3 regions of the Klebsiella sp. F11 genome follow, and region 2 is predicted to be linked to each of the others. Evidence: predicted binding sites of a transcription regulator. Region 2 holds the regulator's gene; each other region holds the start of a gene.

Region 1 (10,032 bases), 940 kb from region 2:
GGCCGATGTGCTGACGTTCCACACGCCTTTATATAAAGAAGGGCAGTACAAGACGCTGCATCTCGCGGATGAGGCGCTGATTAGCCGCCTGAAGCCGGGAACGGTGTTAATTAACGCCTGCCGCGGCCCGGTGGTCGATAACGCCGCGCTGCTGAAACGCCTGCAGGTCGGACAGCCGCTGAGCGTCGTGCTTGACGTCTGGGAACCGGAGCCGGATCTTAACCTTGAGCTGCTGGAGCGCGTGGATATCGGTACCGCGCATATCGCGGGCTATACTCTGGAAGGAAAAGCGCGCGGGACGACCCAGGTGTTTGAAGCCTACAGCGCGTTTATCGGTCATCCGCAGCAGGTGGCGCTGGATACTCTGCTGCCGGCGCCTGAGTTTGGCCGCATTACTCTCCACGAGGCGCTCGATCAGGCTACCCTGAAAAGGCTGGTCCATTTGGTGTATGATGTGCGCCGCGACGATGCGCCGCTGCGAAAAGTGGCCGGCGCCGCGGGCGAATTTGACAAGCTGCGCAAAAATTACCAGGAACGCCGTGAATGGTCTTCGCTGTACGTACAGTGCAGCGATGAGCAGGCGGCGACGCTGTTGCGGCAGCTCGGCTTTAATGCCATACATCACCCTGTTCGTTAATATCATTCTTAATGACCCTGTTGGATACTCCTGCAGGGTCGCTTTTTCCTGGAGTAAACCACCATGTCTGAAGGCTGGAATATTGCCATACTGGGCGCAACGGGCGCCGTTGGCGAAGCCCTGCTCGAAACCCTTGCTGAACGCCAGTTCCCGGTGGGAGATATTTACGCCCTGGCGCGTAACGAAAGCGCGGGCGAACATCTGCGCTTTAACGGTAAGTCGGTCATCGTACAGGACGCCGCGGAGTTTGACTGGACCCAGGCCCAGCTGGCCTTTTTCGCCGCCGGCGTCGAGGCCACCGCGGCCTACGTTGAAGAGGCGACTAACGCAGGCTGTCTGGTTATCGACCTGAGCGGCCTGTTCGCGCTGGAGCCGGACGTCCCGCTGGTCGTGCCGGAAGTTAACCCATTCGTGCTGGCGGATTACCGCAATCGGAACGTTATTGCCGTGGCCAACAGCCTGACCAGCCAGCTGCTGGCCGCGCTGAAGCCGTTGATTGATCAGGGCGGTCTGTCGCGTATTCAGGTCACCAGCCTGCTCTCCGTTTCCGCCCGCGGTAAAAAAGCCGTCAGCGCGCTGGCGGGGCAGAGCGCTAAGCTGCTCAACGGCATGCCGATTGATGAAGATGATTACTTCGGTCGTCAGCTGGCGTTCAACATGCTGCCGCTGCTGCCCGATCGTGAAGGCAGCGTGCTGGAAGAGCGACGCATTGTCGATGAGGTGCGCAAGATCCTCCAGGATGAAGGGCTGATGATCTCCGCAAGCGTGGTTCAGTCGCCGGTTTTCTACGGCCATGCGCAGATGGTTAATTTCGAAGCCATGCGCCCGCTGGCCGCAGAAGAGACGCGCGATGCCTTTGCACGCGGCGAAGATATTGAGCTGTCCGAAGCGAGCGAGTTCCCGACTCAGGTTGGCGATGCTTCCGGCACCACTCAGCTCTCCGTCGGCTGCGTGCGTAACGATTACGGGATGCCGGAGCAGGTTCAGTTCTGGTCCGTTGCCGACAACGTCCGCTTCGGCGGCGCGCTGATGGCGGTGAAAATCGCCGAGAAGCTGGTGCAGGAGTATTTTTACTGATGTCTGAGATGGAGCAGCAGCCGGTCTATAAAATCGCGCTGGGCATCGAGTACGACGGCAGTAAGTATTACGGCTGGCAGCGGCAGAACGAGGTGCGTAGCGTGCAGGAGAAGCTGGAAAAGGCGCTCTCGCAGGTGGCGAATGAGCCGATTAGCGTCTTCTGCGCCGGCCGCACCGACGCCGGCGTGCACGGCACCGGCCAGGTAGTGCATTTTGAAACGCGGGCGCTGCGTAAAGACGCGGCCTGGACGCTGGGCGTGAATGCGAATTTGCCTGGTGACATTGCCGTGCGCTGGGTTAAACATGTGCCGGAAGCGTTCCACGCGCGCTTTAGCGCCACGGCGCGCCGCTACCGCTACGTTATCTATAATCATCGGCTGCGCCCGGCGGTGTTAAGCCAGGGGGTGACCCATTATCATCAGCCTCTGGACGCCGAGCGGATGCAGCGCGCGGCGCAGTGCCTGCTGGGCGAGAATGATTTTACCTCGTTCCGGGCGGTGCAGTGCCAGTCGCGCACGCCGTGGCGCAATATTAGCCATATTCGCGTCACGCGCTACGGCCCATATGTGGTGGTCGATATCAAAGCAAACGCCTTTGTACATCATATGGTAAGGAATATTGTCGGCAGCCTGATGGAAGTAGGGGCCGGTAACCAGCCGGAGAGCTGGATTGCAGAACTTCTGGCGGCAAAAGACAGGACGCTAGCCGCCGCGACGGCAAAAGCTGAGGGATTGTATCTGGTGTCGGTTGATTATCCGGCCCATTTCGATCTGCCGGTGATGCCGATGGGTCCGCTGTTTTTGGCGGACTGACGTATACGCCTCATCCTTCAGCCGCCGCTTTGTCGGCCGCGCTGGTTTTCCCGGACTCGCCGCTTTGCGCGCGCTCCGGGAGCTACCGTTCGGCCGCCTGAATGCGCCGTGAAGGGTTTTACGTATTGCTATTAAGGACTAAAACGGTATGGACCTGATTCGCTTTTTAATTGATTTCATCCTGCATATAGATGTACACCTGGCCGAGCTGGTTGCCGAGTACGGTATCTGGGTTTATGCCATCCTGTTTTTGATTCTGTTTTGCGAGACGGGTCTGGTGGTTACGCCGTTCCTGCCGGGAGATTCGCTGCTGTTCGTTGCCGGCGCGCTGTCAGCGCTGCCGACTAACGATCTGAACGTGCATCTGATGGTGGTGCTGATGGTGATCGCGGCGATTGTCGGCGATGCGCTGAACTACACCATCGGGCGGCTGTTCGGTGAAAAGCTTTTCAGTAACCCTGATTCTAAAATCTTCCGCCGCAGCTATCTGGACAAGACCCACGCGTTCTACGAGCGTCACGGCGGCAAAACCATTATCCTTGCCCGCTTCGTGCCGATTGTCAGAACCTTTGCGCCATTTGTGGCGGGAATGGGCCATATGTCCTATCGTCATTTTGCGGCCTATAACGTGGTTGGCGCGCTGCTGTGGGTGATGCTGTTCACCTATGCAGGCTATCTGTTTGGCGATTTACCGATCGTCCAGGAAAACCTGAAGCTGCTGATTGTCGCCATTATTCTCCTCTCCGTGCTGCCGGGAGTGATTGAAATCATTCGCCACAAGCGCGCGGCGGCGAAGCAGTCAAAATAATTTCAGTAGCCTAATCGACTGCGGGCGGAACGCCGTCGCCCGCAGAGTGAAGTGTGAGCGGTACGACCACTTTTTTATCCCATGTGACGGGATGTTATGATTTAATGTGCAACATTCATGGTCTGTAAGGGTCAAAAATGGCATTATGCGCCCCTTACGACAAAACTGGCATCGACCAGGTTCAGGCAGAAAGGTTATCAATGAGCTGGATTGAACGAATTAAAAGCAATATCACTCCCACCCGCAAGGCAAGCATTCCTGAGGGTGTATGGACCAAGTGCGACAGCTGCGGCCAGGTATTGTACCGCGCAGAGCTGGAGCGCAACCTGGAGGTTTGCCCTAAGTGCGATCACCATATGCGTATGTCGGCGCGTAATCGCCTGCATAGCCTGTTGGACGAAGGTTCCCTTGTGGAGCTGGGAAGCGAGCTCGAGCCGAAAGATGTGCTGAAGTTCCGCGATTCGAAAAAATACAAAGACCGCCTGGCGTCGGCGCAAAAAGAGACCGGTGAGAAAGACGCGCTGGTGGTCATGAAGGGCACGCTGTACGACATGCCGGTTGTCGCCGCGGCTTTTGAATTCTCCTTTATGGGCGGTTCAATGGGATCGGTGGTGGGCGCGCGCTTCGTTCGTGCCGTTGAGCAGGCGCTGGAAGATGGCTGCCCTCTGGTTTGCTTCTCAGCGTCCGGCGGCGCGCGCATGCAGGAAGCGCTGATGTCGCTAATGCAGATGGCGAAAACGTCCGCCGCGCTGGCGAAAATGCAGGAGCGCGGTTTACCCTATATCTCCGTGCTGACCGACCCGACGATGGGCGGGGTATCGGCGAGCTTTGCGATGCTCGGCGATCTCAACATCGCGGAGCCGAAGGCGCTGATCGGCTTTGCCGGCCCTCGCGTTATCGAACAAACCGTTCGCGAAAAGCTGCCGCCGGGATTCCAGCGCAGCGAGTTCCTGATTGAAAAAGGGGCGATCGACATGATCGTCCGTCGCCCTGAAATGCGCCTGAAGCTGGCCAGCATTCTGGCGAAGCTGATGAATCTTCCGACGCCGTGCCCGGAAGTGTCGCTCGAAGGCGACGCGGTGCCGCCGGTACCGGATCAGGAACCAGAGGCCTGATAGTGCAGAGGGCAGGCCTGACGGTGCTGCCCTTTTTTATATTCGAATAGCTACGCGACATCATCCTGATCTGACCGCATCGCGGCACGCTGAAGGATGAGCGTATTTACCGTTAACGCTTGCGGACATCATGGAAAAAGAACCTATTCCTCAGGCCACGTCGCCCCTGGCTACGTGGCTTTCTTATCTGGAGCATCTGCACAGCAAAACTATCGATCTCGGGCTGACGCGCGTGAACGAAGTTGCCGGGCGGATGGCGGTTGTGAAACCCGCACCGTTCGTATTTACGGTGGCGGGAACCAACGGTAAGGGGACCACCTGCCGTACCCTGGAGTCGGTGCTGATGGCGGCGGGCTATCGGGTCGGCGTCTACAGTTCACCGCATCTGGTGCGTTATACCGAACGCGTTCGCGTGCAGGGAGAGGAGCTGCCGGAAGCGGCGCATACCGCCTCTTTCGCCGAAATCGAAGCCGCGCGCGGCGAAATATCCCTGAGCTATTTTGAGTTCGGTACGCTCTCGGCGCTGTGGCTGTTTAAGCAGGCGCAGCTGGATGTCGTTATCCTTGAGGTGGGGCTTGGCGGCCGCCTTGATGCGACAAATATCGTTGATGCCGACGTGGCGGTGGTGACCAGCATCGCGCTCGATCATACCGACTGGCTGGGGCCGGATCGCGAAAGCATCGGCCGCGAAAAGGCCGGTATTTTCCGCTCAGGCCGGCCGGCTATCGTCGGGGAACCGGATATGCCTTCTACCATTGCCGACGTTGCGGCGGAAAAGGGCGCGCTGCTGCGGCGTCGTGACCTTGACTGGCGCTATGCTGTCGGCGAGCAGGCGTGGGATTTCAGCGACGAGCAGGGGACGCTGGCCGGGCTGCCGCTGCCTCAGGTGCCGATGCCGAATGCGGCTACGGCGCTGGCCGCCCTGCGCGCCAGCGGGCTGATGGTGAGCGAACGGGCGATCCGCGACGGCATTAAGCAGGCGATGCTGCCCGGGCGTTTCCAGATAATTGGCGAGGAGCCGCGGGTGATCCTCGACGTTGCCCATAATCCGCACGCGGCGGCGTATCTGGCCGGGCGTCTCAAAAGCCTGCCGAAAACGGGGCGCGTGCTGGCGGTTATTGGTATGCTGCATGATAAGGATATTGCCGGTACGCTGGCAAACCTGATGGCGGAAGTTGATTGCTGGTACTGCGCGCCGCTGGAAGGGCCGCGCGGGGCAACGGCGGAACAGCTGCTGGAGCATTTGCGTACGGGGAGAGCCTACGCGGACGTCGCTCAAGCATGGCATGCGGCCATGGCCGATGCCGGACCGGAAGATACGGTGCTGGTGTGCGGTTCATTCCACACCGTGGCGCACGTAATGGAAGAAATAGACGCGGGGAGAATCGGTGGCGAGTAAGTTTCAGAACCGTTTAGTCGGGACGATTGTGCTGGTGGCGCTGGGGGTCATTATCCTTCCGGGGCTGCTTGACGGTCAGAAAAAACACTATCAGGATGAGTTTGCGGCGATCCCGCTGGTGCCGAAACCGGGCGATCGCGATGAGCCTGACATGCTGCCGGCGGCAACTCAGGCCCTGCCTGCCCAGCCTCCGGAAGGGGCGGCGGAAGAGGTGAGGGCCGGGAATGCGGCGGCGCCGTCGTTGGATCCGTCGCGCATCCCGGTAAACAGTAACAGCTTCGATGATGTTCAGGAGCCGGTTGTCGCGCCCAAGCCGCAGCCAAAACCTCAGGTTCAGCCGAAGCCGCAACCGCAGCCGCAGCCTAAGCCGGTCGATAAGCCGCAGCCGCCGCAGCAGCAGACCGCCGCCCAGACGCCGGCGCCGAAGCCTGCGGAAATTCCTGCGCCAACCGGCAGAGCCTACGTGGTGCAGCTGGGCGCGCTGAAGAATGCGGACAAGGTCAACGAAATCGTTGGTAAGCTGCGCGCCTCCGGGTTCAAGGTTTACACGTCGCCTTCGACGCCGGTGCAGGGGAAAATCACCCGCATTCTGGTTGGCCCTGATGCCTCGAAAGATAAGCTGAAAGGCCAGCTTGGCGATCTGAAGCAGCTGTCAGGTCTGAGCGGCGTGGTAATGGGATATAGTCCAAACTAGCCTTGCTATTCAGCCTGATAGCGTTGCAGAACGCCGATGCAGATGCCGGGTCAGGAGGCGATTGCTCTTGTGCAGTCAGGCGCGATCGGGTGAGCGAGTCGTCGGGCCCGCTAACCCGCTCACCGTCAGCGAGTGAGGGGCTGAATCCCTTACCTGACGGGCCCTGCAGAGGCAAAAGGCAGAATGGCGTTGAATGTTTTTTCAGCGCCATTTTTATTTCTGTAGGGCACGGAAATCCCTACGCAAACGTTTTCTTTTTCTGTTAGAATGCGCCCCGAACCGGACGACAGGGCGTAAAATCGTAGGATGCATATGGTCTGGATTGATTACGCCATTATTGCGGTGATTGGTTTTTCCTGTCTGGTAAGCCTGATCCGCGGCTTTGTTCGTGAAGCGTTATCGCTGGTAACCTGGGGATGTGCTTTCTTTGTTGCCAGTCATTACTACACTTACCTGGCTGTCTGGTTCACGGGCTTTGAAGACGAAATGGTCCGCAATGGGATTGCTATCGCGATACTGTTTATCGCAACGCTTATCGTCGGCGCTATCGTTAACTACGTGATTAGCGCACTGGTAGAGAAAACGGGCCTGTCGGGTACCGACAGGGTGTTAGGGATCTGTTTTGGCGCCCTTCGCGGCGTGCTGATTGTCTCGGCGATCCTGTTCTTTCTCGATAGTTTTACCGGTATGGCGAAGAGTGAAGACTGGCAAAAGTCGGAGCTTATCCCGCAGCTCAGTTTCGTTATCAGATGGTTTTTTGACTATCTGCAGAGCTCGTCAAGTTTCTTGCCCAAAGCATAAGCGTTGGGACGTAGCTGAACGAGGAAAAGACGTATGTGCGGTATTGTCGGTATCGCCGGTGTTATGCCGGTAAACCAGTCGATTTATGACGCGTTAACGGTGCTTCAGCATCGTGGCCAGGATGCCGCAGGCATCATCACCATTGATGCAAATAATTGCTTCCGCTTGCGTAAGGCAAACGGGATGGTGAGCGATATTTTTGAGGCTCGCCACATGCAGCGTATGCAGGGCAACATGGGGATCGGCCACGTCCGTTACCCAACGGCCGGCAGCTCCAGCGCCTCCGAGGCTCAGCCTTTCTACGTTAACTCGCCGTATGGCATTACGTTGGCGCATAACGGTAACCTGACCAACGCTCACGAGCTGCGTAAAAAGCTGTTTGAAGAGAAACGCCGCCACATCAACACCACCTCCGATTCTGAAATTCTGCTCAATATTTTCGCCAGCGAGCTGGATAACTTCCGCCATTACCCGCTGGAAGCCGACAATATCTTTGCGGCAATTGCGGCGACCAATCGGCAGATTCGCGGCGCCTACGCCTGCGTGGCGATGATTATCGGCCACGGTATGGTTGCGTTTCGCGACCCGAACGGTATTCGCCCGCTGGTGCTGGGCAAGCGCGACGTCGGTGACGGCCGCACTGAGTACATGGTGGCTTCCGAAAGCGTGGCGCTGGATACGCTGGGCTTCGAGTTCCTGCGCGACGTTGCGCCGGGAGAAGCGGTGTACATCACCGAAAAAGGCCAGCTATTTACCCGCCAGTGCGCGGAGAACCCGGTGAGCAACCCGTGCCTGTTTGAGTACGTCTACTTTGCCCGTCCGGACTCCTTCATCGATAAGATCTCCGTCTACAGCGCGCGCGTGAATATGGGGACCAAGCTGGGCGAGAAGATTGCCCGCGAGTGGGAAGATCTGGACATTGACGTGGTCATCCCGATTCCGGAAACCTCCTGCGACATCGCTCTGGAAATTGCCCGTATTCTCGATAAGCCTTACCGTCAGGGCTTCGTCAAAAACCGCTACGTCGGCCGTACATTTATCATGCCGGGCCAGCAGCTGCGCCGTAAATCAGTACGCCGTAAGCTCAACGCCAACCGCGCCGAGTTCCGCGATAAAAACGTCCTGCTGGTCGATGACTCCATCGTCCGCGGCACCACCTCGGAGCAGATTATCGAGATGGCGCGTGAAGCGGGTGCGAAGAAGGTCTATCTGGCCTCCGCGGCGCCGGAGATTCGCTTCCCGAACGTCTACGGCATCGATATGCCGACGGCCACCGAGCTGATTGCCCACGGTCGTGAAGTGGACGAAATTCGGCAGATCATCGGCGCCGACGGCTTAATCTTCCAGGATCTGAACGATCTGATCGACGCCGTACGCGCTGAGAACCCGGATATTCAGCAGTTTGAATGTTCGGTATTTAACGGCGTGTACGTCACTAAGGATGTCGATCAGCGGTACCTTGATTATCTCGACTCCCTGCGTAACGACGACGCCAAAGCGGTGCAGCGTCAGAACGAAGTGGAAAACTTAGAGATGCACAACGAAGGCTAAGCCACGCCTTTGTAGCCAAAGCCCGCGGTCTGCAGACGGCGGGCTTTTTGTTTTCCGCAACCCGGTTCGCTGGCCGCCGGGCTTGCGTCCGGTGCTATAATCCGGCAAAGTCTGCGACACCAGGCACAAGGGGCAATCATCGTGAAACGACTTATCATTGGAATTTCTGGCGCCAGCGGTGCCGTTTACGGCGTGCGGCTGCTCCAGGTATTGCGCGATGTCGCGGATGTTGAAACCCATCTGATCATGAGCCCGGCAGCGCGGCAGACTCTGGCCCTGGAAACCGACTACGCGCTGCGTGAAGTTCAGGGGCTGGCTGACGTGGTCCACGATGCCCGCGATATCGCCGCCAGCATCTCTTCCGGCTCGTTTAAAACGGACGGGATGGCGATATTGCCCTGCTCGGTGAAAACGCTTTCAGGTATTGTTCATAGCTACACCGATAGCCTGATGACCCGGGCGGCGGACGTGGTGCTGAAGGAGCGTCGTCCGCTGGTGCTCTGCGTGCGCGAAACGCCGTTCCACCTCGGGCACCTGCGTCTGCTGGTCCAGGCGGCGGAAATGGGCGCGGTTATCATGCCGCCGGTTCCGGCCTTCTACCATCGTCCGCAAACCCTGGACGACGTTATCAACCAGACGGTCAATCGCGTGATCGATCAGTTCGATATTACTCTGCCGCAGGACCTGTTCGCCCGCTGGCAGGGGGCATAGGCGCGCGCTAAAATAGTGCGCTTTATGATTCTTTGCGCCCCGATGGTGCAATTTTGTCGCCCCGATCAAATCCTCAACATTTAATTTGTTTTTTTGCGCTTCGACGCTGCGGTTTCTCCGTTAATGCTGGTATCTTCCCTTTCAAGACAATTCTGCAACTTTATATTAACAAATTTAACGCTGTTTCCGGCACGCACTGAGAAAATGGCACAAAAACTGCAGGATACGTCGGTACTACACACAACTAACAATGCACCGCATAACAACATCACGACACTTAAGGGTATTGTATGAAGAAGACGATTCTGGCCCTCTCTTTAATTATGGGAATTAGCAGTGCTTCCAGCGTCTTTGCAGCGCTGCCGCAAAGCATCCGCATCGGCACCGATGCCACCTACGCGCCGTTCTCCTCGAAGGATGCCAAAGG
Region 2 (10,032 bases):
CGATTTCGCTCTGCGCATTACTGTTTACATCTATCTCATTTACACCGCTGGCGCATGCTTCAGGGCATACGCACGCCTCCGCCGCGTCAAAAGCGCATCAGGTAAAGGGCTCCAGCGAACGCAAGAAAAAAGCCTCCGGTCAGAAAACAAAATCCAGCGCCAAAACCTCCAGCAAGAAAGCATCAACCTCCTCCCGCGCCAAACACCCTACCCGCACCACCGCCTCCAGCCAAACGGCCTTAAACCGTCAGGCCGCCGGCGGAACCAAAAAGTGCGTGTTGCGCAAAGGCTATAAAAAGCAGTGCGCGACCTCGGCTACTGCCAGTATCGAGCCGACGCGGGCGATGGCCAGCGTGAAGCAGAAGTGCGTCGTACGTAAAGGCTACAAAAAGCGCTGCAAGCCGGTTGCCGAAGAAGAAGTGCCGCTGACGCTTGCCGATGCGCATAAGGTGCGGGTGCAAAAAGCGCAAAGCACCGCGATGTCGAAGCTGATGGACCAAATTGGTAAGCCCTATCGCTGGGGCGGCACCTCGCCGCGCACCGGCTTTGACTGCAGCGGGCTGGTCTATTACGCCTATAAAGACCTGGTGAAAATTCATATCCCGCGCACGGCGAACGAGATGTACCACCTGCGCGATGCCCGCCCGGTCGACCGCGGCGAGCTGCAGAGCGGCGATCTGGTCTTCTTCCGCACCCGCGGCCGCGGCACGGCGGATCACGTCGGCGTGTACGTTGGTAACGGCAAATTTATCCAGTCGCCGCGTACCGGACGCGATATTCAGATTACCTCGTTAAGCGAAGATTACTGGGTTCGCCACTACGTTGGCGCCCGCCGCGTGATGACGCCTAAAACCATCCGCTAGCGCCCCCTGCCGCGCCTGCGGCAGGTTAACTCTCTCTTTTGCCACATCTTTTAATTTGCTACTATCTCCCTGTGCATGATGTGGTTATTGCACGCATTAATATAATAAGGAGAGTAGCAATGTCGTTCGAATTACCTGCATTACCATATGCAAAAGACGCCCTGGCGCCGCACATTTCCGCTGAAACTCTGGAATACCATTACGGTAAGCATCACCAGGCCTACGTCACCAACCTCAACAACCTGATCAAGGGCACCGCTTTTGCAGATCTGTCTTTAGAAGAGATCGTTCGTTCTTCCGAAGGCGGCGTCTTTAACAACGCCGCCCAGGTCTGGAACCACACCTTCTACTGGAACTGTCTCGCGCCGAACGCCGGCGGCGAGCCGGAAGGCGAACTGGCGGCAGCTATCGCCAAAGCCTTCGGTAGCTTCGCCGATTTTAAAGCGCAGTTCACCGATGCGGCGGCAAAAAACTTCGGCGCCGGCTGGACGTGGCTGGTCAAAAATGGCGACGGCAGTATGGCGATTGTCTCGACCAGCAACGCCGGTACGCCGCTCACCGGCAGCGCTACGCCGCTGCTGACCGTGGATGTCTGGGAACATGCTTATTACATTGACTACCGTAACGCCCGTCCGAACTATCTGGAGCACTTCTGGGCGCTGGTAAACTGGAAGTTTGTCGCGGCTAATCTGGCGGCATAAAACGGTACCGCAGAAGGGTTTCCCCTTCTGCGGTAACAACTAGCTGCTGGCTAAGGCCTCTTCCGGCCGCGAACGACTGCTGAACAGCACCAGCATCAGCGCCACCCCGGCGATGATCGCGCCCATCACCGGAACAAATGCGTAGCCCAGGCCGCCGGAAATTACCGCCCCGCCGGCCGCCGCGCCCAGCGCATTGCCGAGGTTAAACGCCCCGATATTCACCGAAGAAGAGAGCCCCGGCGCTTCATGAGCCACGCGCATCACGCGCATCTGCAGCGGCGGCACCACGGCGAACGTCGCCGCGCCCCACACTACCATGCTGATGGCCGCGCCAATCTGCGACTGCGCCAGCAGCGGGATCGCCAGCATGATAACCATCAGCAGCAGTAAAAATCCCTTCAGCGTGCCGGAAACCGAGCGGTCGGCAAATTTTCCGCCAAGGTAGTTGCCCAGAGAGAAGCCGACGCCAATCAGCACCAGCATCGCGGTGACGAACAGCGGCGAAGCGTGGGTAATGGTATGCAGCACCGGCGAAATATAGGTATAGAGAGTGAACATCGCCCCGGCCCCGAGCACGGTGGTCAGCAGCGCGGAAAGCACCTGCGGCCGCATCAATACCGCCAGCTCTTCCTTCACATTCGGCCGCTCCCCTGCGCTGCCTTTCGGCAGCGAGAACCACAGGCCGGCCATCGCCACCAGGCCAAGACCCGCCGTGGCGAGGAAGGACATGCGCCAGCCGATGGTTTCACCCAGCCAGGTCGCCGCCGGGACGCCGCCAATATTGGCGATGGTCAGACCCATAAACATGGTTGCCACCGCGCTGGCCTGCTTGTGCTTAGGCACCACGCTCGCGGCCACCACCGAGCCGAGGCCGAAGAAGGCGCCGTGGTTCAGGCTGGTGATAATGCGCGAGAGCAGCAGCGTGGTGTAATCCGGCGCCATTGAAGAGAGGACGTTGCCAAGGGTAAAAATAGCCATCAGGAAAATTAGCGCGCTGCGGCGCGCGCGATGCGACAGCAGCAGCGTCATCAGCGGCGCTCCGACCATCACGCCGATGGCGTAGGCGCTAATCAGCATCCCCGCGGCGGGAATGGATACATCCACGCCTTTCGCGATCACCGGTAGCAATCCCATCGGGGAAAATTCGGTCGTACCGATACCAAACGCCCCAACGGCCAGCGCTAACAGGGGAAAGTTGATTTTCATGCAATGACTCCAGCAAACCGTCCTCAGCGACGGTATCTCATCAGAAGGCAAAAGCATGACATCAATCACAGAAAAACAAAAGTAAACGAAATGGCAAAAGATTTTTGCGAATTTGATAATAATGCGTGGGAATGGGGGAAAGGAGCCTCTCCCCCGCAAGAATTAGTGCAGTACGGCGGTCAGCGCTGCGGCCACGATCAGCCCCAGAACAATAATCGTCGTGGTCAGCGAAAACTTTAAATCTGTATCCATCAATTTTCCCCCTGATTATCCCCACAAGAAAAGTGAGCCTGCTCATTTTTGCACAGTATTGCATAAAAATCTTCTGAGATTTAGGGCGATGCACGTTTTTACTCTTCCCCTTTGCCGCAAGATCGGACAAAATCCCACGCTAATTTGAAAGCGTATCGGCCATTGACCCCTTCCTGTCGTTCTGTGTCGTTTCCCGACGTGATGCAATGTTGAACATTGCGCTCAGGGTGTGTATAGGCAAACGGTTACGTATCGATAATCAGACGATCAGGTCAAGGTCTGGAGAGAGAAGTAATGGCAACAATTAAAGATGTAGCGAAGCGCGCAAACGTTTCCACTACAACAGTGTCACATGTAATTAACAAAACCCGTTTTGTGGCTGAAGAGACGCGCAACGCGGTATGGGCCGCCATCAAAGAGCTGCACTACTCTCCGAGTGCGGTGGCGCGCAGCCTGAAGGTTAATCACACCAAATCGATCGGCCTGCTGGCCACCAGCAGCGAAGCGGCCTATTTTGCCGAGATTATCGAGTCCGTCGAGAAAAGCTGCTTCCAGAAGGGCTACACCCTGATTCTGGGCAACGCGTGGAACGATCCGGAAAAACAGCAGGCCTACCTGTCGATGATGGCGCAAAAGCGCGTCGACGGTCTGCTGGTCATGTGCTCCGAATATCCGCAGTCGGTGCTCTCCATGCTCGAAGAGTACCGCAACATCCCGATGGTGGTGATGGACTGGGGCGAGTCCAAGGCCGACTTTACCGATTCGGTGATCGATAACGCCTTTGAAGGCGGTTACATGGCCGGCCGCTATCTTGTCGAACGCGGCCACCGTGAAATCGGCGTGATCCCGGGTCCGCTGGAGCGCAACACCGGCGCCGGTCGCCTGGCCGGTTTTATGAAAGCGATGGAAGAAGCGCAGATTCGCGTCCCGGAAAGCTGGGTGGTTCAGGGCGACTTCGAGCCTGAGTCCGGCTACCGCGCCATGCAGCAGATCATCAGCCAGCCGCACCGCCCGACCGCCATCTTCTGCGGCGGCGATATCATGGCGATGGGGGCGATTTGCGCAGCCGACGAAATGGGCCTGCGCGTGCCGCAGGATATTTCGCTGATTGGCTATGACAACGTGCGCAACGCCCGCTACTTTAGCCCGGCGCTGACCACCATTCATCAGCCAAAGGACTCTCTCGGCGAAGCCGCATTCAATATGCTGATGGACCGCATCGTTAACAAGCGCGAGGAGTCGCAGTCTATCGAAGTTCACCCGCGCCTGGTCGAGCGCCGCTCGGTGATCGACGGCCCGTTCGTCGACTACCGCCGCTAATCCCGGCGGGGCGCCGCCTATTCCGGCGCCCGCAGCCACTCCCGATTTAACGTTTCGCTGTCGCCAAGATAGTCCAGCAGCCAGGAGAGTGCCGGCGAGATATCGCTCTGCTGCCAGGTCAGACAGCAGGCGGCGTCCGGGAACGGATTTTCCAGCTCCAGCGCCGTCCATTCGCCGCTATCGATCCGCGGGCGGGCGAAGTGCGACGGCACCATGCCGATGCACAGCCCGGCCGACAGGCAGGTTGTCGAGGCGTCCCAGTCCGGCACCACCACCCTCTTCTGATTATCCAGCAGCCACGTCGTGCGCTTCGGCAGCGAGCGGGAGGTATCCTCCCTGACCAGCGACGGCCAGTTGCGCAACGTATCATCGCTCAGCGGACCGCTCATTTTTGCCAGCGGATGGTGGCTGGCCACCACGCAGTGCCAGCTCAGCATGCCCATGTCGCGAAAGGCGTAGCGTCCGCCGACCGGAATCGAGCGGGTCGCGCCGATAGCCAGCTCCACGCGGCCGTCGGCCAGCGCGTCCCAGACGCCGTTAAACACCTCCTGGAAGACAATCAGCTCGACGTCCGGAAAGTGACGATAAAAATCGACAATCATCTGCCGCATACGCGCCGGCTTGACGATATCGTCAACCGCAATCGAGAGCTGCCCGCGCCAGCCGTTGGCGATCTGCTGGCACTGGCGGCGGGTGATCTGCATTTTTTTGATAACAGAACGCCCTTCCTGTAAAAACCACACCCCGGCCGGGGTGAGTTCGACGTCGCGATGACGTCGTTCGAAGAGCGGAACCGCCAGCCACTCTTCGAGCTGACGCACGGTGTAGCTGACCGCAGAAGGGACACGATGCAGCTCCTGAGCCGCAGCGCTAAAGCTGCCGTTGCGGGCAACCGCATCAACCACTTCAAGGGAGTATTCGGACCACATATTCTGCCTGCAAAATTTTTGAACGCATGTAACAAATATTAGCGTTTCACAAGCCAGAATGCACTCCCTACACTCTGCGACATCTTACCTGTATCAGAAGAAAGAGAACTTTATGCAACAACCCGGGAAAGGATTTTTAGTTTGGTTAGCGGGCCTCAGCGTGCTGGGCTTCCTCGCAACCGATATGTATCTGCCGGCGTTTTCGGCTATCCAGCAGGATCTGAATACTTCGGCGGCCTCGGTCAGCGCCAGCCTCAGCGTGTTTCTCGCCGGTTTCGCCGTTGGCCAGCTGTTCTGGGGTCCGGTATCCGATCGCTACGGGCGCAGGCCGGTACTGCTCAGCGGCCTGGCGATCTTCGCCGTCGGCTGCCTTGGCATGCTGTGGGTACGGGACGCGAATCTGATGCTGGCGCTGCGGTTTGTGCAGGCCATCGGCGTCTGCGCGGCGGCGGTCACCTGGCAGGCGATGGTCACCGACTATTATCCCGCCCAGCGTACCAACCGCATATTCGCCACCATCATGCCGCTGGTGGGCCTGTCGCCGGCTCTGGCGCCGCTGCTCGGCAGCTGGCTGCTCGCCCATTTCGACTGGCAGGCTATTTTCGCGACCCTGTTCGCCATCGCCCTGCTGCTGATGCTGCCCGCCTTACGCCTCAAGCCGGTGCGCCGGCCCGGGAGCGATACGCAGAAAAAGCTGACCTTCCTGGCGCTGCTGCGCTCGCGCGAGTATAGCGGCAACGTGCTGATTTATGCCGCCTGCTCCGCCAGCTTTTTCGCCTGGCTGACCGGATCGCCGTTTATTCTACATGACATGGGCTACGGGCCAACCGCCATCGGCCTGAGCTACGTGCCGCAGACTATCGCCTTTTTAATCGGCGGATACGGCTGCCGGGCGGCGCTGCAAAAATGGCAGGGGCAGCAGCTGCTGCCGTGGCTGCTGGTGGTTTTTGCGCTCAGCGTTGCCGCCACCTGGCTGGCTGGTCTGCAGCAGAATGCCTCCATCGTCGCGCTGATGGTCCCCTTCTGCGTGATGGCTATCGTTAACGGCGCCATTTACCCGATTGTCGTTGCCCAGGCGCTGCGCCCGTTCCCTCAGGCGACGGGACGCGCCGCCGCGCTGCAGAATACCCTGCAGCTCGGACTGTGCTTCCTGACCAGCCTGCTGGTCTCCACGCTGATTGCCACGCCGCTGCTCACCACCACCAGCGTGATGCTGGCCTCCATCGTGCTGGCCGGGCTGGGATATGTGATGCAGCTGCGCACCACCCGGCTGAGCGCCGAGTCGGCGCATGCATAAAATGGTTTCAGTGGTGTTAAGATCCAGTAATTAGCCTGCTAATATCTTTTTATTGAAAGCCTTAAAATAGGGGCCTATACTGGATCGCGTGTCACATAAATAGACAGTTTATCGATATTAACGGGGGCAGGATGCTTCCCGTTTCACCATGGAAGGCCTTTCGGCAAGGGTTATCTCCCTTCCTCTGTTCTACGTCGGATAGCAGCTTCACGGATTATTCCGTGAGATTTCTCACAATGCCAAAAAAAGCGTCTACGCTGTTTTAAGGTTCTGATCACTTGGGCGTGATGGAGAAGCTATGAGTTCATCGTGTATAGAAGAAGTAAGTGTACCAAATGATGACTGGTACCGAATTACAGCTGAGTTACTTGGTCGTGCGGGTATTGAAATTAATGGCCCCGCTCCCTCCGATTTACGGATAAAAAACCCCCTCTTTTTTAAGCGCGTGCTGCAGGAAGGTTCTTTGGGGTTAGGTGAAAGCTATATGGACGGCTGGTGGGACTGCGAGCGTCTGGATATCTTCTTCCATAAGGTGCTGCGCGCCGGACTGGAAAAACAGCTTCCCCGCCATCTCAAAGATACGCTGCGTATTGCTACCGCTCGCCTGTTCAATCTGCAAAGTAAAAAACGTTCCTGGATAGTCGGCAAAGAGCACTACGATCTCGGCAACGATCTTTTTAGTCGGATGCTCGACCCCTATATGCAATATTCCTGCGCTTACTGGAAAGAGGCGCAATCTCTGGAAGAGGCTCAGCAGGCTAAATTAGATCTTATTTGCCGCAAGCTGCAGCTGGAACCCGGGATGCGGGTGCTGGATATTGGCTGCGGCTGGGGCGGTCTGGCCTATTACATGGCAAAAAATTATCACGTTAGCGTGGTTGGCGTTACCATTTCTGCCGAACAGCAAAAAATGGCCCAGCAGCGGTGTGAAGGATTAGACGTCACTATCCTGTTACAGGACTATCGTGACTTACATGATAGTTTTGACCGGATAGTTTCCGTCGGTATGTTTGAGCACGTGGGGCCGAAAAACTACGCGACCTATTTCGACGTTGTCGACCGAAATATGCAAGCGGACGGTCGTTTTTTACTGCACACCATCGGTTCAAACAAAACCGACCTCAGCGTCGATCCGTGGATCAATAAATATATCTTCCCTAACGGCTGCCTGCCGTCGGTACGCCATATTGCGCAAGCCAGCGAAACGCATTTCGTTATGGAAGACTGGCACAATATAGGCGCCGATTACGATACCACGCTGATGGCCTGGTACGAGCGATTCCTCGCCAGCTGGCCGGATATTGCCGACAACTACACCGAGCGTTTTAAACGCATGTTTAGCTATTATCTGAACGCCTGCGCCGGCGCCTTCCGCGCGCGCGATATTCAGCTGTGGCAGGTGGTGTTTTCTCGCGGCGCCGAGGGCGGCCTGCGCGTAGCGCGCTAGCTCCTGGCTAAACCGCAGTACCGATGCCGGTCCGTGGCTTCACTGACCGGCATTTTTTCGCGCTGTTACTCTTGCGTCGCCTTTTGCACGGCTTCTTTCGCCGCCAGCACCCGCTCTACGGTATCGACCACCGCCTGCGTCTGCGGGTCAATCTCGATATTCACCCGGTCGCCCAGCTTTTTCGCCCCCAGAGTGGTGCGCAGCAGCGTTTCCGGAATCAGGTGCACGCAGAAGCGCGTCGGCGTCACTTCGCCAACCGTCAGGCTGATGCCGTCGACGCCGATAAAGCCTTTATACAGAATGTACTTCATCAGCGTCGGATCCTGGACCTTGAACCAGATCTGGCGGTTATTTTCCGAGGTCAGGATCTTCACCACTTCCGCGGTGGTCATAATATGGCCGGACATCAGATGGCCGCCGATCTCATCGCTGAACTTCGCCGCGCGCTCGACGTTCACCACGTCACCCTGACGCACGGCGCCGAGGTTGGTGATGCGCAGGGTTTCTTTCATCAGGTCAAAACTGATGCGCGCGCCGTCAATCTCGGTGACGGTCAGACAGCAGCCGTTGTGCGCAACCGACGCGCCGGTTTCAAGTCCGTCGAGCATGTGCTCAGGCAGTTCCACCACGTGGGTACGAAAGTTGGGCTTCTCATCGATGGACACCACTTTAGCGGTCCCCTGCACAATGCCAGTAAACATGCTTTGCTCCTCCAGGAATGGCTCAATATATATTAATCGGGAACAATAACAGGTGGTAAATAAGGTTGCCAGCACGCATCGTGCCCTACCATTTTTTCACTGGCTTAATGGCTAATCCTCGCTACAATAGACTGGCTAATCCCTCTGCTTTTTCTTCTTGCTGCCATTAACGGCGGCTTTTTTAGTCTCCAAATAACAACAATATAAAGGTGTACAGGTGCAGAAGTACTTCATTGAAGCGCGTCAGTTGTTAGCACTGGCTATTCCCGTCATCCTCGCGCAGGTGGCCCAGACGTCAATGGGCTTCGTCGATACCGTTATGGCGGGCGGCTACAGCGCCACCGATATGGCGGCCGTAGCTATCGGGACCTCCATCTGGCTGCCGGCGATCCTCTTCGGCCACGGTCTGCTGCTGGCGTTAACCCCGGTCATCGCTCAGCTCAACGGTTCCGGGCGCCGTGAGCGCATCGCGCACCAGGTGCGCCAGGGTTTCTGGCTGGCGGGATTGGTCTCGGCGCTGGTGATGGTGGTGCTATGGAACGCCGGCTATATCATCAGCTCAATGCATAATATTGACCCGGCGCTGGCGGATAAAGCCGTCGGCTACCTGCGCGCGCTGCTGTGGGGGGCTCCAGGCTACCTCTTCTTCCAGGTTGCGCGTAACCAGTGCGAAGGTCTGGCAAAAACCAAGCCGGGGATGGTCATGGGCTTCATCGGCCTGCTGGTGAACATCCCGGTCAACTACATCTTTATCTACGGCCATTTCGGTATGCCGGAGCTGGGCGGCGTTGGCTGCGGCGTGGCAACGGCTTCCGTTTACTGGGTAATGTTTTTCAGCATGATCTCCTGGGTGCGCCGGGCACGCTCAATGCGTGATATTCGGGGAGCCGAGGGGGTCAGCAAACCGGATTTTGCCGTCCTCAAACGTCTGGTCCAGCTCGGGCTGCCGATCGCCCTGGCGCTGTTTTTCGAAGTGACCCTGTTTGCGGTGGTCGCGCTGCTGGTTTCTCCGCTGGGCATTGTCGATGTCGCCGGCCATCAGATTGCGCTTAACTTCAGCTCGCTGATGTTCGTTTTACCGCTGTCGCTGGCGGCGGCGGTAACTATTCGCGTGGGCTTTCGCCTCGGTCAGGGCTCAACCCTGGATGCGCAAATCTCCGCCAGAACCGGCGTCGGCGTTGGCGTCTGCATGGCCGCAATCACCGCGATTTTCACCATCCTGATGCGTAAACAGATTGCGCTCCTCTATAACGACAACCCGGAAGTCGTGCTGCTGGCCTCCCAGCTGATGCTGCTGGCGGCAATCTATCAGATCT
Region 3 (10,032 bases), 2.1 Mb from region 2:
CGCCCTGACGTTCCAGCTCCAGCGCGCAGTTCAGCGCGGTCTGGCCGCCCATGGTCGGCAGTACTGCGTCCGGACGCTCTTTTTCGATGATTTTGCGTACCACTTCCCAGTGGATCGGCTCAATATAGGTCGCATCGGCCATTTCCGGGTCTGTCATGATGGTGGCCGGGTTCGAGTTCACCAGAATGACGCGGTAACCCTCTTCGCGCAGGGCTTTACAGGCCTGAGCTCCAGAGTAGTCAAATTCACAAGCCTGGCCGATAACGATCGGGCCAGCGCCAAGAATCAGGATGCTTTTTATGTCTGTACGTTTTGGCATGGCTTTTTTCTCCTGATTATTTCGCGGACTGGCGGTACTGCTCAATTAACTCGATGAAATGGTCGAACAACGGCGCGGCATCGTGCGGGCCTGGGCTCGCTTCCGGGTGCCCCTGGAAGCTGAAAGCCGGCTTATCGGTGCGGTGAATGCCCTGCAGCGTGCCGTCGAACAGGGACTTGTGGGTCACCCGCAGGTTAGCCGGCATGGAGGCTTCGTCTACCGCAAAACCGTGGTTCTGCGCGGTAATCATCACCACGTTATTATCAATATCTTTAACCGGGTGGTTGCCGCCGTGGTGGCCGAACTTCATCTTCACGGTCTTCGCTCCGCTCGCCAGCGCCAGCAGCTGATGGCCGAGGCAGATGCCGAATACCGGAATATCGGTGGTGAGGAATTTCTCAATGGCCTCAATCGCATAGTCGCACGGCGCCGGGTCGCCCGGGCCGTTAGAGAGGAAGATGCCGTCCGGATTCATCTTCAGCACCTCTTCGGCGGGGGTTTTTGCCGGCACCACCGTCAGGCGGCAGCCGCGGTCCACCAGCATGCGCAGGATGTTGCGCTTCGCGCCGAAATCATAGGCCACCACGTGGAACGGCAGCTCGCTTTCCGCCTTCGCTTCCGGCAGGTCGCCCGCCAGAGTCCAACTGCCCTGCGTCCAGCTGTAGGTCTCTGAAGTCGTGACTTCTTTTGCCAGGTCCATGCCATTCAGCCCCGGGAACGCTTTCGCTTTTTCCAGCGCCAGCTGCGCGTCGAGGTTATCGCCAACGATGATGCAGCCGTTCTGCGCGCCTTTTTCACGCAGCAGGCGAGTCAGCTTACGGGTATCGATATCGGCAATTGCCACGATGTTATGGCGCTTGAGGTAAGAAGAGAGATCTTCGGTATTGCGGAAGTTGCTGGCAATCAGCGGCAGGTCGCGAATAACCAGACCCTGAGCATGTACCTGAGAAGACTCTTCATCGGCGGCGTTGGTGCCGACGTTACCGATATGGGGATAAGTAAGAGTGACGATTTGGCGAGAATAGGAAGGATCAGTGAGGATTTCTTGATAACCGGTCATTGAAGTATTGAAAACGACTTCCCCAACCGCCGTGCCCGTTGCCCCGATGGCCCGACCGTGAAACTGGGTTCCGTCTTCCAGAACCAATAGCGCTGACTTAATCAAAACACCCTCCAGAGAATATTCACTCACTTTATTTGCATATTAATGCATCCACGTAGCATGAATCAATGCAAATTTGCTTACCTATGGATTTCTGGCAAACGGCGGCATTCTGGAGAGATGTCGGGGAAAAGTCAACTTAAAGCGCATATTTTTAATATCATTTTACGCAACTTATCCATTAGCTCCGCCTTAGCCGCTAAAAAGATCAACAAACTAGCCTTAGAAAACGCTTGCGCAGCGCCTGGACTGTAAAGAATGACTCATGAGTGCAAAAAAGTAGACCGGATGGTCAAAATTTACATAAAAATAACAGAATGAGACAGGATAAGAGAAGATTATAGCAATCTTAATGAATATGAAATGAAAATACGATAAAAATAAAAAGGGCAATAAAGCATTGCCCTCTGCAATCAATCACTTATTGAATTCCACAACCACATCACGATGGGTAATAAACCTTATAAAGCGTTCAGTTCCAGGACATCACGCATATCGAAAAGTCCACTTTTCTTGCCTTTCAGCCATAATGCCGAGCGAACCGCGCCGTTGGCAAAGGTCATCCGGCTTGACGCTTTATGACTGATCTCAATACGCTCGCCAATATCGGCGAACATCGCCGTATGTTCGCCGACGATATCCCCCGCGCGCACCGTGGCAAAGCCGATCGTCCCCGGCACGCGTTCGCCGGTATAGCCTTCTCGGCTGTAGACCGCGCAATCTTTCAGATCTTTGTTCAGCGCGCCGGCAATCGCCTCGCCCATCGCCAGGGCGGTGCCCGACGGGGCATCCACTTTATGCCGATGGTGCGCTTCAATAATTTCAATATCAGTGTAGTCGCCCATCACCTTCGCCGCCTTTTCCAGCAGCTTGAGCAGGACGTTGACACCGACGCTGAAATTGGCCGCGAAGACGATTGCAATCTCCTGCGCCGCGTCGCGAATGGCCTCTTTTCCCGCATCGTCAAAGCCGGTGGTGCCGATCACCATCCCTTTCCCGTGCTCGCGGCAGAACGCGAGATGGTTCAGCGTCCCTTCCGGGCGGGTGAAATCGATCAGCACGTCAAAATTATCTTTCACCGCCGTCAGACTGCTTTGCACCGTGACGCCCATGTTACCTGCGCCCGCCAGTTCGCCGGCGTCGCTGCCGATCAGGGAGGAGCCATCGCGCTCCAGCGCCGCGCCAAGCGCCACGCCGTCCATCTGCTGTACCGCCTGGATTAACTGGCGTCCCATCCGGCCGCCCGCGCCGGCGATGGCCACGCGGATTTGTGCATCATGCATAGCTATTCTCTTTTGTTAACTTTACGTAAATTGTTTTCAGAGTAACCAGCCCATCGACGGGCCGCTACTCAAAAACGCCGATAATTAGAAATTTATGACAAACCGCGGTCGATATCAGTAAAAACTATATGCTTGTCATCGTGTAAAGGAGAGATATCATTGCGCGAAAGCGCCGCTTCGCCGGCAGATAGCGCACGAAATGCGCCGCTAACGGCCTGATATCGCTGACTCTTCCTGGCGAAATCCGCATGATTCACGGATGACCAGCGCCGGCGGCAGGATAATCCGTTTCGGCGGCTCATCATTACCCTGAATACGGCTATACAGCAGCTCCCCCGCTTTACGGCCGATCTCTTTCGCCGCCACCGATATGGTGGTCAGCGCCGGCTGGACCAGCACGCCACTTTGTAGCCCATATCACAGCTAACGCGCCTTCACGCCAGCGTGTAGCTCACGATCAGTTGGCCCTTTTTCATTTTCACCTGAGTTATCACCACCTCCCCCAGCTCAGCGAGCCTGGCAACGTGGGTTCCGCCGCAGGGATAGGCGGGCAGCGAACCAAACCCCACCCGGCGCAGCCCGTCGCTCACGGAGATATGACGCGCCAGGTTTTCCGCCTGCCAGCCGGCAACTTTTGCCTGCAGCGCGCCGGCCTCCGGCAGGGCCGCGTTAGCGTCTGAAGTGAAGGTAATCCGCCCCTCACCGGGCCAGTGGTGGGCCTTCGTCGGCTGCCAGCCGCACTGCTCTCCTGCCAGACCAATCAGGTGGCCGGCGGAGTGCAGGCGGGCGTGCTCTCGCCGCACGTCGGCGTCAATCCGGATCGTCACCTCCCCCGGGGCCAGCGGCTGCGGGACAAGGTGCAGAATACTGTCGCCAAACGCCGTCACCCCTTCAACGGCGATCTCCGCTATCCAGCCGCGATCCGCCGGCTGCCCGCCGCCCTGCGGATGAAATAGCGTCCGGTCCAGCTCGATTGCGTAGCGGCCATCGGCCTGCGCCAAGCAGCTCACCACCCGCGCGCGCCCTTCGGTGGCATCGCTGGTGTAATAAAGACGTTCGGTCATGGTTGTTCTCCTCTCTTTGCGCACAGTATATTGATAATGCGCGTAGCGATAATCCCGCCATCCATCAATGCACCTTTGCTTAAAGAGCACAAATGAACTTAAACTTACTTCCCGATTTGGCCCTCTTCGTGCAGATCGTCGACCAGGGCAGCTTTTCCGCGGTCGCCCGGCTTGCGGGTACCACGCCCTCGGCGGTCAGCCGCAGCGTCTCGCGCCTTGAACGGGAGATGGGCAGCAAGCTGCTGCATCGTTCCACGCGCAAACTCCGCCTGAGCGATGCCGGCAAGACGGTTTACGCCCATGCGCTGGAGATGCTGGAAGCCGCGCGGCTGGCGATGGATGCTGGCGGCAGCGCCCAGCAGGTGGCGCAGGGTAAGCTGACGCTCAGCGTGCCGAAGGCCGTCGGGCGGTTTGTTATCCATCCGCTGATGACGGAGTTTCTGACCCGCTTTCCGCAGGTTGATGTCTGTCTGCGTCTCGAAGATCGCTATCTGGATCTGATTGATGATGGCATCGACCTGGCGCTGCGCATCACCCATTCTCCTTCGCCGGGGCTGCACGGTAAGCCGCTAATGCCGATCGGCCACGTGATCTGCGCCACCCCGCGCTATTTACAGCAGCACGGCGCGCCGCAAAATCCGCAGGATCTGCGCGCCCATAGCTGTATCAGCCTCGGTGAAACGCCCGCCGATGCGCGCTGGAAATTTCGTCGTGAAGGGAAAACCGAAACCGTTCAGACCCGCGGACGCTACGCCGCCAACCACACAGCCGTGCGGCTGGATGCGGTGAAGCAGAATTTAGGCATTGGCAGCCTGCCGCTGTTCACCGCCCGCGAAGCGCTGGAGCGCGGGGAGATTGTGCAGGTTCTGCCGGAATGGGAGTTTATCAGCAGCTACTCTGGCCAGCTGTGGCTGCTGTGGGCGGGAAATAAGCATATGCCCGCCAGGATGCGGGCCATGATCGACTATCTGAGCGAGAAAATTTACCGCCGCTAGGCGGCCTACGGCGCCAGCGCCAGGACTTCAGCCACCCAGCGCTGGAAGCCCGCCACGTCCAGATCCAGCGCCACGCTGGCGTTCGCCGGCTGGCCAAGCCGGCCTTCGATATCTACGACCGTGGTGCCCGCCGTCCAGGCGCCCTGGGTTTCCACCGCCACAAAGCACGATTTCAGGGTAAACAGCTCGGGGCGAACCAGCCAGGCGATGGCGCACAGGTCGTGCATGCGCAGCCCGCTCTCCATACTGCCGCTGCGGTAGTGGCTGAACAGCGCGTGGAGCATTTTCCCGGTCCTGTTTAGCGTCGGTAGCGTAGCGAGGTACCCCGGCGCCAGCATGGCCTGATTAGTGACATCCAGCCCGCACATCACGATCTCCAGCCCGCTCTGAAACACCTTCGCCGCCGCTTCCGGGTCGATGGCGATATTGAACTCGGCGTTAGGGGTAAAGTTACCGCGCCCGGCGGAGCCGCCCATAATCACCAGCCGGCGAATGTTAAAGCGGCACTCCGGATACTGCGTCAGCAGCAGCGCAATATTGGTCAGCGGGCCAATGGCCACCAGCGTCATCGGCTGCGGGGCGTGCATCAGCGCATCGCGAATGGCCTGAAACGCCGGCTTCTGCAGCGGCTGACCGTCATGCTCGACGAAATCATATCCTTCCATTCCCGATTCGCCGTGGACGGAGGCCGCATCGCGCAGCGGGCGTAGCAGGGGCATCGAGGCGCCCTGAGCCAGCGGAACGTCGGCGTTCCAGAAATGCAGCAGCTGCAGCGCGTTGCGGGTAGTTTTTTCCACCGACACGTTGCCGGCCACCGTGGTCATCAGCTGTAGATCCAGCTCGGGCGCGAACAGCGCGGCGGCGATCGCCGCCGCATCATCAATGCCGGGATCGGTATCAAGAACGATCGGTAAGCGCATAAATTCTCCAAAAAAAATGCCAGACATTAAGTCTGGCATCTTCGCATACTGACGGCGTAAAGAACCTACTCTACTTCACGGACATCAACCCGCAGCTCTTTAGGCACTTCAAAGACAATATTCTCTTCGCGCCCTTCCAGCGGCACCGCTTCGCCGCCGCCCAGCTCCTGCAGGCGAGCGATCACGTTCTGTACCAGAATATCCGGCGCCGATGCGCCAGCGGTCACGCCCACGCATTTAGCCGCTGTGACCCACGACTCCTGGATATCGGCCGCATCATCGATCAGATATGCCGCTTTCCCCATGCGCTGCGCGAGTTCGGCCAGGCGGTTGGAGTTGGAGGAGTTCTTCGACCCCACCACCAGCACCACGTCCGCCTGTTCCGCCAGCGCGCGTACCGCTTCCTGGCGATTGGTGGTGGCGTAGCAAATATCGTCTTTACGCGGCCCGACGATTTTCGGGAAGCGCTCGCGCAGGGCGTCAATGACGTCGGAGGTGTCATCGACGGAGAGCGTGGTCTGAGTCATAAACGACAGCCTGACGTCGTTTTTCACCTCCAGCGTCCAGACGTCGTCCGGCGACTCCACCAGGTACATGCCCCCCTGCGGGTTGCTGTACTGGCCCATCGTCCCCTCGACTTCCGGGTGGCCGGCGTGACCGATCAGAATCGACTCTTCGCCGCGGCGGCTGGCGCGAGCCACTTCCATATGCACCTTGGTCACCAGCGGACAGGTGGCATCGAAAACCGTCAGGTCGCGGTTTTTCGCCTCGTTGCGTACCGCCTGCGAGACGCCGTGAGCGGAGAAAATCAGGATCGCGCCGTCCGGCACTTCACCGATTTGCTCGATAAAAATAGCGCCGCGCTTGCGCAGGCTATCGACCACATAGCGATTATGCACCACTTCATGACGAACATAGATCGGCGCGCCGTACAGCGTCAGCGCGTTTTCGACAATGCTGATAGCGCGGTCAACGCCGGCGCAGAAGCCGCGCGGGTTAGCCAACAGGATCTGCATTTTACTCCTCCAGCGCCGGATCGACTTCCAGCACTTCAATATCAAAATGAACGGTGCGCCCGGCCAGCGGATGGTTGAAATCAACGGTGATAGAGTCGCCGTTAACTTCCCGAATCACGCCGGGCATTTCGCTGCCATCCATTGCGGTAAAGAGCATAATTGCGCCGATTTCCGGCTCGCCCGCATCGATAAATTCGCGGCGGGAGAAGTACTGAATCAGGTCCGGGCTGGGTACGCCAAACGCGGCATCGGGCTCGAGAGAGAAGTTGGTTTTATCCCCCGCCTTCAGCCCCAGCAGGTGCTGCTCAAGCCCCTCGGAGAGCGAAGCATCGCCGAGACGGAACAGCGCCGGCTTGCCGTTATTGCGCGTAGACTCCGCGGTGGAGCCATCATCAAGTTTCAGCGTGAAGTGCACTAGCACCCCGCTGTTGCTCTGTACAGAGTTTGACATGCAGGTTTGCTCTAAGTTGGTTCTGCGTTTCCCCCGCGCGGCGGTGGGGTACGCTTATAATGTAGGCCGGGCCGGCGAAAACGCCACCCGGCAAGAATTACGCGGTTTTCTTCGCAGCGCCGGGCAAAAAGCCTTCCAGCACAATCAGCGCCGCGCCGATACAGATGGCGGTATCGGCCAGGTTGAAGGTGGCGAAATGCCACTCACCGACGTAGAAATCAATCATATCGACGACAAAACCGTGCCACAGCCGGTCGAACAGGTTGCCTAACGCCCCGCCAATAATCAGCGCGTAGGCGATGTTATTCAGCTTCTGCGTCGCCTTCGAGCGGTACATCAGCACCGTCAGAATCACGCAGATGCCGAGGGCGATCCCCGAAAAGAACCAGCGCTGCCAGCCGCCGCTATCGGCGAGGAAGCTAAAAGCGGCGCCGTAGTTGCGCGCATAGTGCAGGTTCAGCGATGGAAACAGCGAAATCGTATCCCCCAGAGCAAAGTTCTGGAGGATCAGGAATTTGCTGCCCAGATCGATAATCAGCACGGCGACGACGACCCACAGCCAGCGTAGCCCGGTTGAACAGACAGATTTACTCATCAGGCAAACTTACGTTGTTCGCCGTCACCGGCGACGTTGCTGACACAGCGACCGCAGATTTCCGCGTGTTCCGCCACCTTACCGACGTCGCTGGTGTAGTGCCAGCAGCGTGGGCACTTATCGCCTTCCGCTTTGCTCAGCACCACCTTCAGCCCCTTCAGCAGTTCACTCTGCCAGGCATCGGCCGGCGCCTGCGCGTAATCGGCCACTTTCGCCCCGGAGGTCAGCAGGACAAAGCGCAGCTCGTCGCCCAGCGCGTTCAGCTTGGTCGCCAGCTCGCTATCGGCATACAGGGTGACCGCAGCCTCAAGAGAGCCGCCTACCAGCTTGTCGGCGCGCGCCTGCTCGATAACCTTGTTGACTTCGCCGCGCACTTTCAGCAGTTCGTCCCAGAAGCCGTCGTTCATCGCTTCGTCCTCGGCCAGACCGAACAGGCCTTCATACCACTCGCCGGTGAAGACGTATTGCTCGCGGGAACCCGGCAGGTAGCCCCAGATTTCGTCGGCGGTGAAGGACATGATCGGCGCCATCCAGCGCACCAGCGCTTCCACGATGTGGAACAGCGCGGTCTGGCAGCTGCGACGCGCTACGCTGTCCACTTTCGCGGTGTACTGGCGGTCCTTGATGATGTCGAGGTAGAACGAGCCCATCTCGATGGAGCAGAAGCGCATCAGGCGCTGCACCACTTCGTGGAAATCGTAGGACTCGTAGGCTTTGAGGATATCTTCCTGCGCCGCCTGCGCGCATCCCACCGCCCAGCGATCGAGCACCACCATCTCTTCCGGTTTCACCATGTCGGTCTGCGGGTCGAAGCCGTTAAGGTTCGCCAGCAGGAAGCGCGCGGTGTTACGGATACGACGATAGCTGTCGGCGGCGCGTTTGAGGATCTCATCGGAGACCGCCATTTCGCCGGTATAGTCGGTGGAAGCCACCCACAGGCGCAGGATATCAGCGCCCAGCTTGTTCATCACGTCCTGCGGAGAGACGGTATTGCCGATGGATTTGGACATCTTGCGGCCCTGGCCATCAACGGTAAAGCCGTGGGTCAGCACCTGGCGATACGGCGCTTTGCCCTTCATCGCCGTGGAGATCATCAGCGAGGACATGAACCAGCCGCGGTGCTGGTCGGAGCCTTCCAGATACATATCGGCGGCGTGACCGGCAAACTCCGGACGCACGTCGACCACCGAGGAGTGGGTAGAGCCGGAGTCGAACCACACGTCGAGGGTATCCGGCACTTTCTCGTAGCTGTCTGCGTCTGCGCCGAGGATGTCGCGGGAGTCGAGATCCCACCACGCCTGAATACCGTCAACCTCAACGCGCTTCGCCACCTCTTCCATCAACTCCAGGGTGCGCGGATGCAGCTCCTGGGTCTCTTTATGCACGAACAGGGACATCGGCACGCCCCAGGTACGCTGGCGGGAGATACACCAGTCAGGGCGGTTGGCCACCATCGATTCGATACGCGCCTGGCCCCAGTCCGGGATCCACTGCACGCCTTTAATCTCTTTCAGCGACTGCGCGCGCAGGCCTTTCTGATCCATGCTGACGAACCACTGCGGCGTGGCGCGGAAGATGATCGGCGACTTGTGGCGCCAGCAGCATGGATAGCTGTGCTGCATTTTTTCAACGTGCAGCAGCGCGCCGCTGTCGCGCAGCAGCTCAACGATGATGTCGTTAGCTTTGAAGACGTTGATACCGTCCAGCGACGGATAGGTTCCCGGCAGGTAGGCGCCGTCCGGACCAACCGGATTGGCGATTTCCAGACCGTATTTCTGGCTGATGGTGTAGTCGTCAGGGCCGTGGCCGCCGGCGGTATGCACCGCGCCGGTACCCGCATCAAGGGTAACGTGGTCGCCAAGGATCGCCGGAACGTCGAAGTCGAGGAACGGGTGCTTAAAGCGCATCAGCTCCAGCCCGGCGCCGTTGACCACCGCAAGGATGGTGTAATCCGCAACGCCCGTGCGCTTCATCACGCTTTCAACCAGGTCTTTCGCCAGGATTAGCGCCTGGCCGTCAACCTGCACCAGCGCATAGTCGAACTCCGGCGACAGGGAGATAGCGCGGTTAGCCGGCAGGGTCCACGGCGTGGTGGTCCAGATAACCAGGGAGACCGGGCCGCTGACGTCGGCAACGCCGAATTTCGCCAACACCGCCGCTTTATCGACCGCGTGGAACGCCACGTCGATAGACGGGGAGGTTTTGTCGTAATACTCAACTTCCGCTT

What was found. Region 2 encodes PurR, which represses purine synthesis genes. Its sites were predicted from a motif close to CANGCAAACGTTTGCNTG; they were not measured.
Region 1: a site for PurR is predicted at 6,782-6,799, ahead of cvpA (colicin V production protein). Genes of this name have one in related genera too.
Region 3: a site for PurR is predicted at 1,576-1,593, ahead of carA (glutamine-hydrolyzing carbamoyl-phosphate synthase small subunit). Genes of this name have one in related genera too.

Annotation. Positions count from the first base shown of each region.
Region 1 covers NZ_CM160060.1:1,639,465-1,649,496, forward strand. The annotation lists gene pdxB (4-phosphoerythronate dehydrogenase PdxB) at 1-637, shown strand, start outside; gene AC1M2H_RS08280 (aspartate-semialdehyde dehydrogenase) at 701-1,714, shown strand; gene truA (tRNA pseudouridine(38-40) synthase TruA) at 1,714-2,526, shown strand; gene AC1M2H_RS08290 (DedA family protein) at 2,675-3,334, shown strand; gene accD (acetyl-CoA carboxylase, carboxyltransferase subunit beta) at 3,535-4,449, shown strand; gene folC (bifunctional tetrahydrofolate synthase/dihydrofolate synthase) at 4,580-5,848, shown strand; gene dedD (cell division protein DedD) at 5,838-6,542, shown strand; gene cvpA (colicin V production protein) at 6,855-7,343, shown strand; gene purF (amidophosphoribosyltransferase) at 7,377-8,894, shown strand; gene AC1M2H_RS08320 (UbiX family flavin prenyltransferase) at 9,036-9,605, shown strand; gene AC1M2H_RS08325 (hypothetical protein) at 9,686-9,874, opposite strand; gene argT (lysine/arginine/ornithine ABC transporter substrate-binding protein ArgT) at 9,896-10,032, shown strand, end outside.
Region 2 covers NZ_CM160060.1:2,578,898-2,588,929, reverse strand. The annotation lists gene AC1M2H_RS12875 (C40 family peptidase) at 1-863, shown strand, start outside; gene sodB (superoxide dismutase [Fe]) at 983-1,564, shown strand; gene AC1M2H_RS12865 (MFS transporter) at 1,604-2,770, opposite strand; gene cydH (cytochrome bd-I oxidase subunit CydH) at 2,933-3,022, opposite strand; gene purR (HTH-type transcriptional repressor PurR) at 3,317-4,342, shown strand; gene punR (DNA-binding transcriptional activator PunR) at 4,360-5,271, opposite strand; gene punC (purine nucleoside transporter PunC) at 5,384-6,568, shown strand; gene cfa (cyclopropane fatty acyl phospholipid synthase) at 6,867-8,015, shown strand; gene AC1M2H_RS12835 (riboflavin synthase subunit alpha) at 8,081-8,716, opposite strand; gene mdtK (MdtK family multidrug efflux MATE transporter) at 8,934-10,032, shown strand, end outside.
Region 3 covers NZ_CM160060.1:4,710,854-4,720,885, forward strand. The annotation lists gene carB (carbamoyl-phosphate synthase large subunit) at 1-319, opposite strand, end outside; gene carA (glutamine-hydrolyzing carbamoyl-phosphate synthase small subunit) at 336-1,484, opposite strand; gene dapB (4-hydroxy-tetrahydrodipicolinate reductase) at 1,943-2,764, opposite strand; partial or broken gene AC1M2H_RS23155 (substrate-binding domain-containing protein) at 2,972-3,163, opposite strand; gene AC1M2H_RS23160 (alanyl-tRNA editing protein) at 3,199-3,828, opposite strand; gene AC1M2H_RS23165 (LysR family transcriptional regulator) at 3,921-4,823, shown strand; gene rihC (ribonucleoside hydrolase RihC) at 4,829-5,743, opposite strand; gene ispH (4-hydroxy-3-methylbut-2-enyl diphosphate reductase) at 5,809-6,759, opposite strand; gene fkpB (FKBP-type peptidyl-prolyl cis-trans isomerase) at 6,761-7,210, opposite strand; gene lspA (signal peptidase II) at 7,308-7,805, opposite strand; gene ileS (isoleucine--tRNA ligase) at 7,805-10,032, opposite strand, start outside.